DNA from 3 places in the Dietzia sp. PP-33 genome. Region 3 is predicted to be linked to each of the others. Evidence: riboswitches for the same ligand, from Rfam matches in the RefSeq annotation. Region 3 holds a riboswitch; each other region holds the start of a gene.
What was found. A riboswitch is a leader RNA that binds a small molecule or an ion and turns the genes downstream of it on or off. The one in region 3 is predicted to bind cobalamin.
Positions count from the first base shown of each region.

Region 1: it holds a riboswitch for cobalamin, as region 3 does, so the genes downstream of both, NJE57_RS13610 (precorrin-8X methylmutase) here and NJE57_RS15450 (ABC transporter substrate-binding protein) in region 3, are expected to answer to the same signal.
Region 2: it holds a riboswitch for cobalamin, as region 3 does, so the genes downstream of both, NJE57_RS11570 (ABC transporter substrate-binding protein) here and NJE57_RS15450 (ABC transporter substrate-binding protein) in region 3, are expected to answer to the same signal.

Region 1 is NZ_JAMYEI010000007.1:214,198-219,824, forward strand. It holds gene NJE57_RS13600 (M23 family metallopeptidase) at 1-657, opposite strand, end outside; gene NJE57_RS13605 (nitrite reductase) at 739-1,608, shown strand; cobalamin riboswitch at 1,597-1,723, shown strand; gene NJE57_RS13610 (precorrin-8X methylmutase) at 1,777-2,442, shown strand; gene NJE57_RS13615 (precorrin-2 C(20)-methyltransferase) at 2,439-3,986, shown strand; gene bluB (5,6-dimethylbenzimidazole synthase) at 3,983-4,675, shown strand; gene NJE57_RS13625 (TIGR00341 family protein) at 4,685-5,627, opposite strand, start outside.
Region 2 is NZ_JAMYEI010000006.1:57,930-63,556, forward strand. It holds gene NJE57_RS11565 (FecCD family ABC transporter permease) at 1-439, opposite strand, end outside; gene NJE57_RS11570 (ABC transporter substrate-binding protein) at 441-1,445, opposite strand; cobalamin riboswitch at 1,563-1,698, opposite strand; gene NJE57_RS11575 (Lrp/AsnC ligand binding domain-containing protein) at 1,787-2,068, opposite strand; gene NJE57_RS11580 (AIM24 family protein) at 2,106-2,795, shown strand; gene NJE57_RS11585 (nuclear transport factor 2 family protein) at 2,818-3,192, opposite strand; gene NJE57_RS11590 (sugar porter family MFS transporter) at 3,371-4,804, shown strand; gene NJE57_RS11595 (CGNR zinc finger domain-containing protein) at 4,871-5,389, opposite strand; gene NJE57_RS11600 (LysE family translocator) at 5,416-5,627, shown strand, end outside.
Region 3 is NZ_JAMYEI010000009.1:44,458-50,084, reverse strand. It holds gene NJE57_RS15470 (TetR/AcrR family transcriptional regulator) at 1-374, shown strand, start outside; partial or broken gene NJE57_RS15465 (MBL fold metallo-hydrolase) at 379-1,179, opposite strand; gene NJE57_RS15460 (ABC transporter ATP-binding protein) at 1,179-2,024, opposite strand; gene NJE57_RS15455 (iron ABC transporter permease) at 2,021-3,049, opposite strand; gene NJE57_RS15450 (ABC transporter substrate-binding protein) at 3,046-4,014, opposite strand; cobalamin riboswitch at 4,103-4,248, opposite strand; gene NJE57_RS15445 (carboxymuconolactone decarboxylase family protein) at 4,405-4,821, shown strand; gene NJE57_RS15440 (long-chain fatty acid--CoA ligase) at 4,918-5,627, shown strand, end outside.

The DNA of each region.
Region 1 (5,627 bases), on a different contig from region 3:
GTCGCCGCGTAGCGGTGGCGAGACGACCGGCACGGTCTGCGTGGAGAAGGCGACCGGCGTGGCCAGGTAGTCGATGGGCCCCGGCTCGCCGAAGGCCGGCGAGGCGGCACCGGTCCCGTAGACGTGGTGCAACACCGCTTCGGGGGCCTGGTCGAGGGAGTCCAGCGCGAAGTCGATGAACACCACGCGGCTCTCCTGGGGTGGGATCTCGGCGCTGTCGATGACCCCGGCCGGGAGGCCACGCAGGCGGTTGCAGTCACCGAAATCGCACTCCGGGTCGATCAGGGCCGAACCGGAGAAGCTGGCGATGATCTTCGTGGGATCGGTGCCGTCGACCACATCGATCTTGTCCAGGCTCGCCGGGACCCCGGTGGCGTTGGTCAGCTGCAGGTCGTAGGCGACGTGATACCTGCCGTCCGTTCCCCGGAACGGCAGCGGCGGATTCCCGATCGGAGTGATCGTGAGGGCGGTGAACGCGTCCGGCACGGTCACCCCGGCGACCGACCCGGCCGGCGGTGGCGCGGTGGTGCCGGCCGGCGGTGACGTCGAGGTGGTGCCGGCCGCCTGGGTGACGGAGTCCGACGAACACCCGGCCGCGACCAGAGCGACCGCGGCTACGAGGGAGGCGACGAGGGCGGGTACGCGGTGCGACGTCACGGCAGGACTCCGATTCTTCAAGAATTGTTTAGGAAACTACCACTCCCGGGCCGCGTCGAACAGGGTGTCAGACTGTGTCCCGTGAGCGTTTCCAAACCGGCCTCCCGCACCCGGACCGACATGTGTCCCGGAGTGCTGCGCCCGTGGCCCGCCGACGACGGCGCCCTGGTCCGGCTGCGCGTCCCTGGCGGCCGCGTGTCACCGGAATCCCTCGCCGCGCTGCACGGGGTCGCGGCGCGATACGGCGACGACGACGTGCACGTCACGACCCGCGCGAACCTGCAACTGCGGGCCCTGCCGACCGGGCGGGACGGGAGGCTCGCGGACGAGGTCGTGGGAGCCATCGTCGCGACCGGCCTGCTTCCCGCGCCCACGCACGAGCTCGTCCGCAACGTCCTCGTCTCCCCACTCACCGGACTGGTCGGCGGCCGCACGGACCTGCGCCCGCTGACCGACCGGCTCGACGCGGGCCTCCGGACGGATCCGGCGCTGGCCGGGTTGTCCGGCCGGTTCCTGTTCGTCCTGGACGACGGCCGCGGTGATCTCGTGACCCGCGACGGCGACCTGGGGCTGACGGTGCTCGATGGCGACTCCGCGCAGCTCCGTGTGGGCGGGAGCTGGTCCGCAGTGGTGCCCGTCGACGAGGCCGCCGATCGCCTGCTCGGCCTGGCGCGCGACTTCGCCCGCGCCCGCGGCACCGGTCCCGACGCCCCCTGGCACGTGCGGGAGCTCCCGGTGCCGCTCGCCGCCCCCCGCCCGGGCGACGGTCGCCTCCCCACCCCGGCCCCTGCGCTGTCGTATGGCCCGGTCCCCGGCTCCTCGGGGCGGATCGAGCACGTCGAGGCCCCGGACGGAGTTCTCGATCGTGCGTTGATCGATCGCCTCACCGGCGGGGACGTCACCGAGCTCGTGGTCACCCCGTGGCGCGGCGTGCTCACCGTGCGCACGTAGACTTCCGGCTGTCCCACGGCGAGGAACCCGGTGCGAATCCGGGGCGGTTCCGCCACTGTGAGGCCCGGTCGACGGGTCGCCAAGCCAGATACTGGCCGCGGGATCGGCGCGCTGCCTGACGCGTCGACTGTGACTTCTGACCGGGGCGAGAACCCCGAGGAGGACTCGATGCCTGCTGTCCACCGGCCCCCGCGCCGCTACGACTACGTCGACGACGGGCCGGCGATCTACCTCGACTCCTTCGCCACCATCCGGCGGGAGACCGATCTCTCGCGCGTCCCACCGGATGCCGAGCGCCTCGCCGTCCGGATGGTGCACGGCACCGGCCAGACCGATCTGGTGAACGACCTGCAGGTGCACCCCGGACTGGTGGGGGCCTCGCGGGCCGCGCTCGAGGCCGGATCGCCGATCCTGTGTGACGCCCACATGGTCGCCTCCGGCATCACCCGGGCCAGACTCCCCCGGGACAACGACGTGGTGTGCCTGCTGACCGATCCCCCCGTGCCCGAACTCGCGCGGCGGATGGGAACCACCCGCTCGGCCGCCGCCCTCTCACTGTGGGGCGACCGACTCGACGGCGCCGTGGTGGCGATCGGCAACGCCCCCACCGCCCTGTTCCACCTGCTGGAGATGCTGCTGGACGGCGCCCCCCGCCCGGCGGCGATCGTCGGGTGCCCGGTCGGCTTCATCGGTGCCGCCGAGTCCAAGGCGGCCCTGGCCTCCTTCGCGGACGACCACGGCATCGACATCCCGTTCGCCACCGTCCACGGCCGACGCGGCGGGTCCGCGATGACGGTCTCCGCGGTCAACGCCCTCGCGCAGGTGGCCGAGTGAGCACCGGTCCGGCGGGCGCGACCGGCGACGCGGGCCGGCTGTACGGCGTCGGCGTGGGACCCGGTGACCCCGAGCTGATCACCCTCAAGGCGGCCCGGCTCATCGGCGCCGCCGACGTGGTGGCCTACCACGCCGGCCGCGGGAAGGACTCCAACGCCAGGCGGATCGCCGCCGACCTCATCCCCGCCGGTGCGATCGAGGAGGTCCTGGAATACCCCGTGACCACGGGCCTCACCGACCACCCCGGCGGGTACGCGGGAGCGATCGCGGATTTCTACGAGCTCAGCGCCCAGCGGCTGGCAGAGCACCTCGCGGCCGGCCGGGACGTGGTCCTGCTCGCCGAGGGGGACCCGCTGTTCTACGGCTCCTTCATGTACATGCACGACAAGCTCGCAGGTCGGTTCGTCACCGAGATCGTGCCCGGCATACCGGCGTTCGCGGCCGCGACCGCCGCCGCCGCCACACCTCTGGTCCGCCAGACCGATGTGCTCACCGTCCTGCCCGGAACGCTGCCGGAGCCCGAACTGGCCCGCCGTCTCGCGGACACCGACGGGGCGATCATCATGAAGCTCGGACGCAACTTCCCGGCGGTGCGCCGCGCGCTGGAGGCTGCCGGTCGGCTCGACGGCGCGGTGTACGTCGAGCGTGCCTCGACGGCCGCCGAGGTGCACCACCCGGTGCGGGACGTCGATCCCGAGTCGGTGCCGTACTTCTCGCTCATCGTCGTCCCCGGCGATTCCCGGCAGCTCGATCCGTTCGGGCGACGCCCCTCGCCGCTGGGCGAGGGGGCCGTGCGCGACGTCGCCCCGGACGGGGAGCTGCACGTGGTGGGGCTGGGTCCCGGCCCGGACGACTGGCAGACCGCAGAGGCACAGCGGGTGTTGGCCGAGGTCGACCACGTGGTCGGCTACGCGCCCTATGTCGACCGGGTGCCCCAGCGCGCGGGTCTGACCCGGCACTGCTCCGGCAACACCGTCGAGGTGGACCGGGCCAGGCTCGCCCTGGACCTCGCCCGATCCGGTGAACGCGTGGCGGTGGTCTCCGGAGGGGACGCGGGCGTGTTCGGCATGGCCGCCGCGGTCTTCGAGGCCGCCGAGGACCCGCTGTACTCCCGGGTCGACGTGCGGGTCTCGCCCGGGGTGTCCGCCGTTCAGGCAGTCGCCGCGCGGGCCGGGGCCCCCATCGGCGCTGATTTCGCCGTGATGAGCCTGTCCGACCGGCTCAAGCCCTGGGAGGTCATCTCCCGGCGGTTGGACGCGATCGCCGCGGCGGACCTGGTCCTGGCGGTCTACAACCCCGCCTCGCGCTCGCGCACGCGCCAGGTCGCCGACGCCCGCGACGTCCTTCTGCGGCACCGCGACCCGGCCACCCCGGTCGTGATCGGCCGCGACGTGGGCCGGGCCGAGGAATCGCTGACCGTCACGACCCTCGCCGAGCTCGACTGCGACTCGGTGGACATGAAATGCCTGCTCATCGTGGGCGCGTCCGGCACCCGGGTCACCGAGTCCGGACGGGTGTGGAGCCCCCGGTTCGTGCGGTCATGACCCCGGATCCCCTGTGTGACGACGACGGCGACGAAGGCGGCGGCAGAGGCGGCGGCAGAGGCGGCGGCGGCGGCGGAGTGGGTGCTCCCGACCGGGATGCGCTGTGGCGGATCCTCGCCACGCGCCGCGACCACCGTCACTTCCACCCCACCCCTGTCCCGCGCGAGACCATCGAGCGGCTCCTCGAGGTCTTCACCGTGGCCCCGAGCGTGGGGCTGAGTCAGCCCTGGCACGTCACCGTGATCGAGGACCGCGGCGTGCGCGAGGCCGTCCACGCGGGTTTCCGGGCCGTCCGCGCGGCCGAGGCCCGGCGCTTCGACGGCGAGCGCCGCGCACTCTACGACTCGCTGCGTCTCGAGGGCATCCTCCAGGCGCCGGTCGGTCTGGTGGTCAGCCACGTCCCGCCCTCCGGCCCTGTACTGGGCACCACCAGCGTCCCCGCGGCCACCGAGTACAGCGTGATCGCCGCGATCACCCTGCTATGGCTGGCCGTGACGGCCGAGGGACTGGGCATGGGCTGGGTGAGCCTCGTGGACCCCGACCACCTCTCCGGCAGCGTGCCGCTCCCGGACGGCGCCCGGCCCCTGGCTTACCTGTGCCTCGGCTACCCCGCCCTCACGCTGGACGAACCGCTGTTGCAGACCGTGGGGTGGGGGCGCCGCTCACCGCTGTCGGTCGACTGGGTGTGACCTCGGGGCTCATCCGCCCTCGCTCTCGATGCGCCGACCGACAGTGTGGTCCACCACCACCGAAGGTCCCCAGGGCACGATCCGGTCGACTTCTCTCTGCAGCGCATCGAGCTCGGGGACGTCGCCAGGGGCGAGCACGTCCACTGTCACCACGTCAGGACGGACGGTCACGTTCTGCACCTCCGCGGATTCGGAGTCGACCAGCCACCGCCCCGCTGCGTCATGGATCTGTCCGGCCCACACGCTCGAGAGTGAGTTGGTCGACATGGGGACCAACACGACGACGAAAAGCAATGCCAGTACGAGGTACGCTCTGCGGCGCTGGCTCGCCTCTGCGGACTCAGCGGCTTCACGCGAGTAGCCCGAGACCATGAGGACGACCGTGCACGCGACGACGAGAGCGAGCACGTTCGAGGCGAACAACACGGTGGCACCCAGGGCCAGGGAGGGTGCATCGGACCCGAGACACACACCGATCACCGCCAGAGGGGGGACCAGCGAAATGGCGATCGCCACCCCCGGGAGGACGTCCCCGACATCTCGCCGGACTATCGCCACAGCCCCCGCGAAGCCTGTGGCGATCGCGGCGTAGAGGTCCACCAGGGTGGGCGAAGTCCGACCCGACACCTGCGAGTTGGAAAGCACGTGTGTCGGGTTGGGCAGAACCTGGGCCGCGACAAACCCGAGAGCCACCACGGCTACGACACTGAGCAGCACGAGCAACATGCTGCGCCCCACAGCCCCGGCCCGCCCGGTGACGATGCCGTACCCGATTCCCAGGATGGGCGTCGACAGTGGCGCAATGATCATCGCGCCGATCACGGTCGCGGTGGAATCGCCCGCCACGCCGGCCACCGCTATCACCCCGGACAGCACCAACATGAGCCAGAACGCGGAACGCTTGGCGGCTGAATCTCCGGTGTCCAGATCCAGTTTGTCAGCCAGTTCATCC
Region 2 (5,627 bases), on a different contig from region 3:
GGACGGTGAGCAGGACGACACCGAAGCCGGCCCCGGACGACACCCCCAACAGGTACGGGTCGGCCAGGGGGTTGCGCGTCACCGCCTGGGCGACGCCACCGGCCACCGCGAGGGATGCGCCCACCGCGGCCGCCATCAGGGCGCGCGGGAGCCGGGACTCGATCACGATCGCCTCGCGCGCGTCCGACCACCACGGCGTGAACGACCCCGGGGCCAGACGGTGGGCGACGATCGCCCAGACGTCCCCCAGGGGGATCGACACCGACCCCAGCGAGACCCCCGCCGCCACCGAGAGGGCGAGGAGCGCCAGCAGCGGCATGAGGATGACGCCCAGCGGCCGCCTGACGTGGCGCCGGGCCGGGGGGCGGGGCCGGGCCGGTGGACCGTGTGGCGCGTCGTCGCGCACCCGACGGGAACCGTCGTGGACGACCGTCGCCATGTCAGCCCCCGAACGCGGCGGGGTAGAGCTCGCGGGCGATGGTCTCGACCGAGGTCGCCATCCGGGAACTCTCGAAGAAGTCGGCGAGGGGCACCACCACGATGCGGTCCTGCCTGATCGCCGGTGTGGTGGACATGATGGGCTGGTTGCGCAGGTAGGCGATCTTGTCCTCGGCACTGGTGGCGCCGTAGTCGAGCACCACGATCGCCTCGGGCCGGCGTTCGCCGAGGATCTCCCACGTCGTCTTGAGGTAGGGGCGCTCGCCCTCGGTGAAGATGTTGTCCGCTCCGGCGTACTCGCCGATCAGCTGGCCGATGCCGACGCCACCGATCGTCATCGGTTCCGCCTCGCCGCTGTCGTAGAAGAACGTGGGCGTCCCCGGGATGCCGGCCTCGTCCAGCGTGGCACGGACCGCCTCGATCTGGTCGACGATCCCGTCGGTGAGCGCCCGGGCACCGTCCTCCAGGTCGAGGACGCGACCGAGTTGCGAGAAGTCCGTCTCGAGCATGCTGACGTCGGGGAAGCCCTCGCCGCAGTACTCGGAGAACAGGAAGGTGTCGATGCCCGCGGCTTCCAGGGCGTCTCGGCTACGGCCCTCCTTCTCGTCGAACGCGCTGCGCATGCCGGCCACCACCAGATCCGGTTCCAGATCGACGATCTGCTCCCAGGTGGGATACTCCTCGGCCAGCCCGGGTATCGCCTCGAGCTCCTCGGCGACCTCCGGGAGGACGTCCTCACGGTCGTCGTATCCCCGGCCGACGATCCGGTCTCCCGCACCCATCTGGACGAGGGTCTCCGTGACGTGGGCGTTCATGGTGACGATGCGCTGGGGTGGCGCCTCGTAGGTCGTGTCCCGATCACAGTTGCTGATGGTGACCGGTTCGGCGAACGCCTCCCCGGTGGCGGTGCTCTCCTGCGCCTCGCCGCGGGAGCAGCCGGCGGCGAGGACCCCTGTGGCGAGGAGCGCGGCGAGCGCGATGGTGGACCTGGACTGGCGACGGAACATGATCAGACCTCGGATCGTGTCGTGTGCCCGCGAACACACGAGACCCGCAGGTGGGCGACCGTCGACGACGGTCGCCGACCGTGCAGGACTCCGGATCGCAGACCGCGGCGATTGACGTGGAGTCGCGAATCCCCGGGCAGGTAATCGGGCTCGTCGTCACCAGGGTGACGACACACCGTTGCGGGTCAGCGCCGGATTCCCACCGGTCTTCCCCTGCGTTTCCGAGAGTTCAGCTAGTCGTGGTGTCAGTATGCACATCCGTGGCGCAGGCCGTGGCGGCACCTCCCTGGAACACCGGCGCACGGGGGACACCGGGGGCACCCGGGACACCAGGCCGGTGCCTACTCGTCGTACCCCAGGGAGAACGCCGCCTCGAGGTCGTGCTTGGACAGCGCCCGGAACGCGATGTGCGTCTCGGTGTCCACCACGCCCGGCACCTTGTTCAGACGGTCCGAGACGATCTCGGCCACCTCCTCGTTCCGGCGGGCCCGCACCAGCACGATGAGGTCGATGGTGCCGGTGACCGAGTAGACCTCGGAGACCCCGTCGATCTCGGCGATCGACTCGGCGACCTCGGGGATGCGCGCCGTCTCGGCGTGGACAAAGACGATGGCGGTGATCATGGCCTCAGATTAGTGCAGCAGGCGTAGCGTCTGCCTCATGATCCACGGGGACCTCTTCCAGACCGCGCGCGAGACCCAGACCGACCGCCCGTTCGCCCTGCAGAACTCCAAGCTGCTCAAGGTGACGGTCCGCGACCAGACCGTCATGGCCCGCACCGGGTCGATGGTGGCCTACCAGGGACGGATCGGATTCGAGAACGCCGGTAGCGGCGGCATCGGGAAGATGTTCAAGTCCGCCGCGACCGGGGAGGGCGTCCCTCTGATGCGGTGCACCGGGCAGGGCGAGCTGTTCCTGGCCGACCAGGCCTCGGAGATCCAGGTGCTCTACCTGGAGAACGACATGATCTCGGTCAACGGGGCCAGCGTCCTGGCGTTCTCCGAAGGGATCCAGTGGGACATCCACCGCATCGCCGCGAAGAGCGCCCTGATGACGGGCGGTCTGTACAACGTCTCCCTGCGCGGAACCGGGTTCGTGGCAGTGACCAGCAAGGGCCAGCCGGTCGCACTCGACGTGGCCTCCGCGCCGACCTTCGCCGACGCTCAGGCCGTGGTCCTGTGGACGGCCGGGGTGACGATGGACGTGAAGGTCGACACCGGTGGCATCAAGTCCATGATCCGTGGCGGTAGCGGCGAGACGTTCCAGCTGGCGTTCGGCGGCCAGGGCCTCGTGGTGGTGCAGCCGTCGGAGAACGTGCCCCAGGGCGCCGGGAGCCAGAGCGGCTCGTAGGCGGCCCGGGCCAGCCCCGGGGTCAGCGCATGTTCTCCGGGGTCCAGTAGGCGCGCATCGCGCGGACCTTGCCCTGCTCGTCGTGGGTCATGAGGTCCCACACGTTGATCGTCGCCTTGGAGTCGGCGTCGAAGTGGGTGGTGATCTCGAAGTTGAACAGCAGGTCGTCACCGCACACCCTCGCCTCGAGCACCTCGGCGTCGATCTTCAGCGCCACCACGGAGGAGTAGAACTCGCGGATCGCGGCCTTGCCCTCGTGGACGGTGCCGCTCCCGACCGGGTCCTCCACCGTGGCGTTCTCGGCGTAGAGGTCCAGCACGGCCTCGAGGTCGCCGGCGATCAACCCTGCGATGTACGAATCTGCGGTGGCTCGGATCTGCTCGGGGGAGGCGCTCACGGTGGTGGCCCTTTCGGTATGACGACGAGACTTCTCGAGCCTAGAACGTGTTCTCGCTCCGTGGGTCCGTACGCCACAACCGGCGCCGTAGGCGTGTGACTTGCGCCACATTCGTCACGGGCCTACGCTCCCTTCACCAACGGCAGGACGTCCGACCGGTCCGGGAGCGGGGTACGCCATGTCCACACAGAACGTCTCGTCGAAGAGTTCCGACGAGGAGTCCTTCCACACCGGCCGAGTGGTGATCATCTCCCTGGTGGCCGCGCTCGGCGGCTTCCTGTTCGGCTTCGACACCGCGGTCATCAACGGCGCGGTGGACGCCGTCCAGGAGACCTTCGGGATGAGCCCCGGCCTCACCGGGTTCGCCGTCTCCTCGGCGCTGCTCGGCTGCATCGCCGGCGCGTACCTCGCCGGTCGTCTCGCCGACCGCTGGGGGCGCACCCGCGTCATGATCCTGGCTTCGGTGCTGTTCACCATCAGCTCGGTCGGGTCCGGGTTCGCCGTCGGCCCCTGGGACCTCATCCTGTGGCGGGTGATCGGCGGCCTGGGCGTGGGGGCGGCCTCCGTCATAGCGCCCGCGTACATCGCGGAGGTCGCCCCGCCGTCGATCCGCGGCCGACTCGGTTCGCTCCAGCAACTCGCGATCGTCTCCGGCATCTTCGTGGCCCTGCTCTCCGACGCCTGGCTCGCGGGCGTGGCCGGCGGCGCGATCGAGGAACTCTGGCTGGGGGTGCAGGCCTGGCGCTGGATGTTCTGGACCGAGCTGATCCCCGCGGTGACCTACGGCGTCCTGGCGCTCATGATCCCCGAGTCCCCCCGCTACCTGCTCGCCAAGGGACTGGTCGGCGAGGCCAGGAACGTCCTGCGCACCATCCAGTCCGGCGGCATCGACAACCGGATCAAGGAGATCCGGGCGACCGTCCGCGAGGACAGGAAGCGGTCGTGGCGCGACATGCTCACGCCGACCGGCACCAACCTGCTGCCGATCGTGTGGATCGGCATCGTCCTGTCGGTCTTCCAGCAGGCCGTGGGCATCAACGTGATCTTCTACTACTCCACCACGCTGTGGCAGTCGGTCGGCTTCACGGAGGAGAACGCGCTCACCCAGACCGTCATCACCTCGGTCACCAACATCGTGGTGACGATCATCGCCATCGCGCTGATCGACAAGATCGGTCGCCGCAAGCTGCTCATCACGGGGTCGGCGGGCATGACCGTCTCGCTCGCCGTGATGGCCTGGATGTTCAGCACCTCCACCATGGGCACCGGCCCGGACGGCGAACTCGCACCCCAGCTCGGCGACACCCAGGGTCTGATCGCGCTGATCGCGGCCAACGGGTTCGTGGTGTTCTTCGGTATGTCGTGGGGCCCGGCGGTGTGGGTCCTGCTGGGCGAGATGTTCAACAACCGCATCCGGACCGCGGCTCTGGGCCTGGCCGCGGCCGCCCAGTGGTTGGCGAACTTCGCGGTCTCCACCGCCTTCCCGCCGATGGCCGAGTTCAGCCTGACCTTCACCTACGGCTTCTACGCCGTCTCCGCGGCACTCTCGCTGCTGTTCGTGGCCAAGTTCATCCCGGAGACCACCGGCCGCACGCTGGAGAGCATGAAGTAGCTCGGCGCCGGTGCCGCCCGGCCGGCGCCCGCCGCCAGGTCAGCTCGCTGCCCGGCCCACGGGCTGTCAGCGGTGACGGGCGCGGTGGCGGCGGACGGAGTCCCTACTTCCACAACGTGGGGAACAGTATCGTTGAGTGCCGTTACGTGACACGTCCACGATGGCATTCGTGCACGGGGTCGCCGCGCATCGACCGACCCGTGTCATCCCGCGGGTGGTGAGGTGCAAGGCGGTCCCGACACTGAATACAGCCTGCAGGACGCGAGGCAGGTCATCGTCGACGTCGCGGTAGTGCAGGTGCCACCCCTCCCCGTTGTGGTCGGTCAGGCGTGGAAACGCCGAGGCCGCGGCCATCTGGGCATTGAGGACTGCCGCACGCGCGTTGGGCGTGGGCGCATCAACCACCTGAAGCCATGCATCGACGGCTGCACGGCACCGCTCGTGATCACCCGGCTTCTCAGGGAAGGGCATCGTCATCCCGAACTCTCGAGTGCGGGCGACCACGCCGTGGCGCTCGTCGGGCCAGTTGTTGGCCAGTGAGGCCGCGAGCAGGACGGCGTACTCGCCGTAGGGGTTGAGATGCATAAGGGCATTACATCAGGATCACAGCCATGACACTCGTCGACACGTTCTGGCCCGTCTCTCTGGGCGCTGCCTGTGCGATGGCTCTAGCGTCGCTGGGGATGGTTCTCACCCCAGGGCCGAACATGGTGTATCTGACCTCGCGCAGCATCAGCCAGGGACGGCGTGCCGGCCTGGTGTCGTTGGCCGGGACCGGGGTGGGGTTCGGCATCTACATGCTCGTGGCCAACCTCGGGCTCGC
Region 3 (5,627 bases):
GCGAGCTCTACGGGCGCTCGGCGGACGACATCGATGCCGCCGAGAACCTTCTAGTGGCCGGGGAACAGATCGGGCTGATGCTCGGTCCGGAAGCCCGGACCGGCATCGCCGAGAACATCCTGGATCCGCTCTACGAGGCGGTCGGCCGCCGCGCACCGCAGCTCACCAGGTTCCGGGTCCGCGTCATGGTCGACCTGAGCCTCGCCGCCGGGGCGTCGGTGCTCAGGCATCGGCCGGGTAGGGCCGGGCCCGCCGACTCCACGGCCGGGTCGCAGAGCCAGGGGCAGGGGACGGTGGACACCCCCGAGTCCTACCTGGACGAGGCGTTCGACCTCCTCCAGCACGGCGCCGCGCCGTTCCTCGAGCGCGACTGACCTAGCCGCAGCGGACGACCTCGCCGTCGACACCGGCCCGCGCGCCGTGCGCTCGCAGACGCTCCGCCAGTTCGTCGGGCGGCGGGTTGTGGTGGCCCAGGTGCACGGCCACCACGTCGGTCCGCTCGTCGACCGCCCCGATGGCGCGGAGTCGCCGGAGCATCGCCCCGAACCGGTCCAGGCCCAGGTGGACGGGGGAGATCTCCTCGCGGTCGCCCAGCGTCTCCTCGAGGAATACCGCGTCGTAGTGGGCGCCGCGCACCGTGGTGAACCACTCGTCGTCCCACGGTCCGGTGTCGCTCGCCCACAGCAGGCGGGTACGGTCGGGCCCGGTCACGTCGTAGAGCACCGCGTCGCCGTCGCGGAACACTCGGTGCCGGGCGGGCAGCACACGCACCTCGTAGGCGCCCACGATGAGCCGGTCACCGGCAGCGACGGGAACGAATCGCACCGGGTCTGCGGGGCCCACCCAGGGCCGATACGCGTCGAGCGCGTCCGCGGGGCCGAGCACCTCCAGAGCACCCGCGTCGGGGACCCACGAGCGGAAGAGCAGGGCCTGGGGACCGAGATGGTCGGCGTGGGCGTGGGTGACGAGCAGATGTCCGACCGCCGCCAGCGAGCGTCCGAGCCGCACGGCCGAGCCGGGTGCCTCCGGTCCGCAGTCGATCAGCAACTCGTCGTCGACAAGTGCGGACGTCTGGCCGCGCACCACGCCGAGCCGGCGTGCCTCGCCGCACGACGGACACAGACAGAACGGGTTGGGCCAGCCGTCCGCGGCTCCGGTCCCCAGCAGTACGACCTCCATCAGGCGCCCGCCCCCGGTGTCGACCCGGGCGCGGGGTCCGGCCCCGCCTCGCGCAGCGGCAATACGGCGCGGCCGTCGCGGCGGTCCAGGACCTCCACCCGCGCGTCGTAGACCTGAGCCACCCGCTCGGCGGTGAGGACCGCCTCGGGCCGGCCGTCGGTGAGCACTCGGCCCCGGTCGAGCAGCACCAGCCGCTCGCCGTAGTGCGCGGCCGAGGTGAGGTCGTGCATCGCGGCCACGACGGTCAGGCCGGTCTCGCGGCGGATGGAGTCCACCAGGTCGAGCACCTGCTGCTGGTGGCCGATGTCCAGCGCGCTGGTGGGCTCGTCGAGTAGCAGCACCCGCGGTTCCTGGGCCAGCGAGCGGCCCAGCACCACCCGCTGCAACTCGCCCCCGGACAGCGTCGTGGCGGTGCGTGAGGCCAGGTCGTGCAGGTCCAGGCGATCGATGACGCGGTCGACGACCTCGTGATCGCCGGCGGTCTCGGTGCCGAACCGGCCGATGTGCGGCGTGCGGCCGAGTCCGATGAGCTCGCGCGCCGTGACCCTCTCGGGGATGACCGGGCGCTGTGGCATCATCGCCACGGTCCGTGCCACCCTGCGGCGACCCGCCCGGCGCGGGGTCAGCCCGTCGACCTCGATGTGGCCGGAGGCGGGGATGAGCCCGGCGAGCGCGAACAGCAGGGTCGTCTTGCCGGAGCCGTTGGGGCCCACCAGGGACACCCACGATCCGGCGTCCACGGAGAGATCGATGCCGTGGAGGATGGCCGTGCGGTCCAGGGTGACGCGCAGGTCGCGGCAGGTCAGGGCGGCGGGCGCGGACGACCTGGGTGGTGTGGTGGTCATATGTGCCCCCGGCTGCGACGCAGGACGATGAGGAAGAACGGGGCGCCGATCGCGGCGGTGACCACGCCGATGGGCAGCTCGGCCGGACTCATCGCGGTGCGGGCGACGACGTCGGCCAGGATGAGGAAGGCCGCGCCGACCAGCAGCGACACCGGCAGCAGCAGGCGGTGCCCCGGCCCGATGAGCATCCGCACGGCGTGGGGGATGACGATGCCGACGAACCCGATCAGGCCCGACACGGACACCACCGCCGCCGTACCGAGGGTCGCCACGATGAGGAGGACCAGGCGCACCCGCGCCGGGGCGATACCCAGCGTCGCGGCCTCGGCGTCCCCGACCGCCATCACGTCGAGGGTGCGACGGAACAGGGCGATCACGGCCACCGACACGATCACGTACGGCAGCACGGTCTGCACGTCGGCCCAGCCGCTGGTCGTGAGGCGGCCGAGCATCCAGGAGTACACCTGCCGCAGGGTCTCGTCGTGGCGCTGCATGAAGAACGTCTGGATGGCGCTGGCGAACGCCGCCACCGCGACGCCCGCGAGGATGATGACGACCTCACTGCGTCCGCCGCCGACACTGCGGCCCAGGGTGTAGGTGGCGAGCACCGCGATCATGCCGCCGGCGAACGCGGCGGGTGGCACCATCGCCGAGCCCATCGCGCCGCCCACCACGATCGCCAGGGTGGCGCCCAGACCCGCCCCGCTGGACACCCCCAGCAGGTACGGGTCGGCGAGCGGGTTGCGGAACACGCCCTGGTAGGTGGCCCCGGCGATCGCGAGCATCGCGCCGACGATCGCACCCAGCACCACGCGTGGGATGCGGATCTCCCACAGGATGACCTGCTGACGCCCGGTGAACCCGGAGTCGATGTCGACGAGCGGCAGCCGGCCCACCAGTTCGAGCACCACGCCGCCCGGGGTGAGGCCGGCCGGTCCGATGAGGGTGCCGAGCAGGACCGCCGCGGCCAGCAGCAGCGTCGCCCCGCCCAGCACCAGGGCGTGGCGGGGCGACGGGTGGGTCACGAGCCGGGCTGGTTCGCGGGGGTCCGCGTGGTATCGGACACTGCATCGGGCACTGCTGCCACGATCGCGGCGACCTCGCGCATGAAGTCGACCACGCGCGGGCCCCACCGGCTGGACAGGTCCTCGTCGACCACGTGAACGCTGCCCTCGCGCACGGCGGTGAGCCCGTCCCACCCGGGCCGCTCGGCCACGACCTCCGGGGTGACGCCGCAGCACTGGCCGTCGGCGAGGAACACGAGGTCCGGGTCGGCCTCGAGGATGAGTTCCTCGGACAGTTGCGGGTAGGGGTTGTCACCGGTGGCGATGGAGGTCAGGCCCAGCATGGAGTAGATCTCGCCGACGTAGGTGTCGTCGGTGACGGTGTAGTAGGTGTCGTCGAGCTCGTGGAAGTACGTCAGCGGGGTCTCGCGCTCCGGCACCGAGGCGACGATCCCGTCGATCTCGCCTCGCATCCGCGACACGAGTTCGACGGCCTCGCCGATGTGCCCGGTGGCGGCCCCGACCTGCTCGAGCTGGGTGTAGGTGTCGTCGAGGGTCTGCGCGGCGGGCAGCTGCAGCACCTCGACGCCGGAGCGTTCGAGGCCGGCCACGATGTCCCCGGTGTCGTCGGTGAGCACCACGAGGTCCGGCGCGTACCCCAGGATCGCCTCGAGGTTGGGCGTGTAGCCGGACAGGTCGGTGGCCGGGGCGTCGGAGGGGAAATCGGAGCGCTCGTCGACCGCCACGACGCTGTCCCCGGCGCCGACGGCGTAGAGCATCTCGGTGGTGGTGGGGGCCAGAGACACGATCGCCTGTGGCTCGTCCGCCGCGGCGGAGGTCTGGTCGGCCGGGGCCGGCTCGTCGCCGGCGGACCCGCTGCACGCGGTGGCGACCAGCGCCGGGGCGGCCAGGAGGGCGACCAGCAGTGTGCGGGACCGGCGGGCCCGGCGAGCCGGGGAGTGGCCGAGGTCGGTCGGGTGGGGCATGGCATCCTCCGTGGTTCGGAGGACGAAAACAGCTCGGGCCGCGGCCGGGGCCGCTGCACGCGACCGTCCTTCGTCCGAGGTCAGTACGTACGGCTGCCGCGGTACCGGCCGATCTGGCTCGCCCGCCCGAGACGGGATCACAGTTGCGGGACAGCGTCGGATTCGCACCGACTTCCGCCGAGTTGCCGCGGGGGGTCCGACGCTGTTGGCCGGACCCGTCGAGGGTATCCCACCCGTCGCCGCGTCCGCCCATCCTGCGCCTCCGCTGCCGCCCCTGTCCGAGCCGCCCCCGCGTCTGACCGAGGTGGGGTGAGGGCACGCGGAGGCGATGGAGTCGGTCCGGGGAGGATGGTTACCGAGACCTGTCGGCAGTGGGAGAGGACCGTGGAGATGACTGCGACGACGAATTCTGCAGGCGAGGGGCCTTCGGCCGGGGATCTGCGCGAGCAGGGTTTCGCGACCCGGCGCGAGGTGATGAGCGACGCCTTCGTCGACCGTGCCATGGATCGGGCGGCCGGGACGGCGTCGGAGGCGATCCAGCACGTGGTCGCAGAGAACGTGTGGGGCAACATCTGGAACCGGCCCGGGTTGGACCGACGGGATCGCAGCCTGCTCAATATCGGGATGCTCGTGGCACTGCGCGCGGACGCCGAGCCGGCGGGGCATGTACGCGGCGGGCTGACCAACGGGTTGGCCCGCGAGGAGATCACCGAGGCGGTCATCCACGCCTCGGGGTACTGCGGCGCGCCGGCGGCCCTCGCGGCGATGAGGACCGTCCAGACCGTCTTCGACGACCTCGACGGGTGATCGCCCACACGGCCCAAGGACGTCATGGACGTCATGGACGTCAGGTAGTCTCGACACGAGAGTGACAGACGCCACCCCTCGATCAAGGAGCCCCTCATTAAGAGCACGATGATGCCGGAGCAGTTGAACATCAGCACGATCCTGCAGTTCGGTGCGACCGTCCACTCCGATGCGGTCGTCACCACCTGGACCGATCAGGGACCACGGAAGATCACCTACGGCGATCTGGGCAAGCACGCCGCGCAGCTGGCCAACGCGCTGCGTTCCCTGGGGGTCGACGGTGACCAGCGGGTCGCCACATTCCAGTGGAACAACTCCGAGCACTTGGAGGCCTACCTCGCGATCCCGTCCATGGGCGCCGTGCTGCATCCGCTGAACATCCGGCTGTTCCCGGACCAGCTCGAGTTCGTGGCCAACCACGCAGAGGACAAGGTCGTGATCGTCGACCCGAGCCTGATCCCGCTCCTGCAGCCGCTCCTGCCCCGGTTCTCGACGGTCGAGCACGTGATCGTCACCGGTGGGGGCGCCGCGAACCTCGAGGCTCCCGAGGGCGTCCGGGTGCACGACTACGACGCGCTCCTTGCCGCCCAGTCCACCGAGTTCGATTGGCCGGAGGTCGACGAGAACTCCGGCGCCGCGATGGCCTACACCTCGGGCACCACCGGCGACCCGAAGGGCGTCGTCTACTCGCACCGGTCGATCTACCTCCACTCGATGCAGGTGTGCATGTCCGACGGCATGGACATCTCGCTTGACGACAACGTGCTGGCGATCGTGCCGATGTTCCACGCCATGTCGTGGGGGCT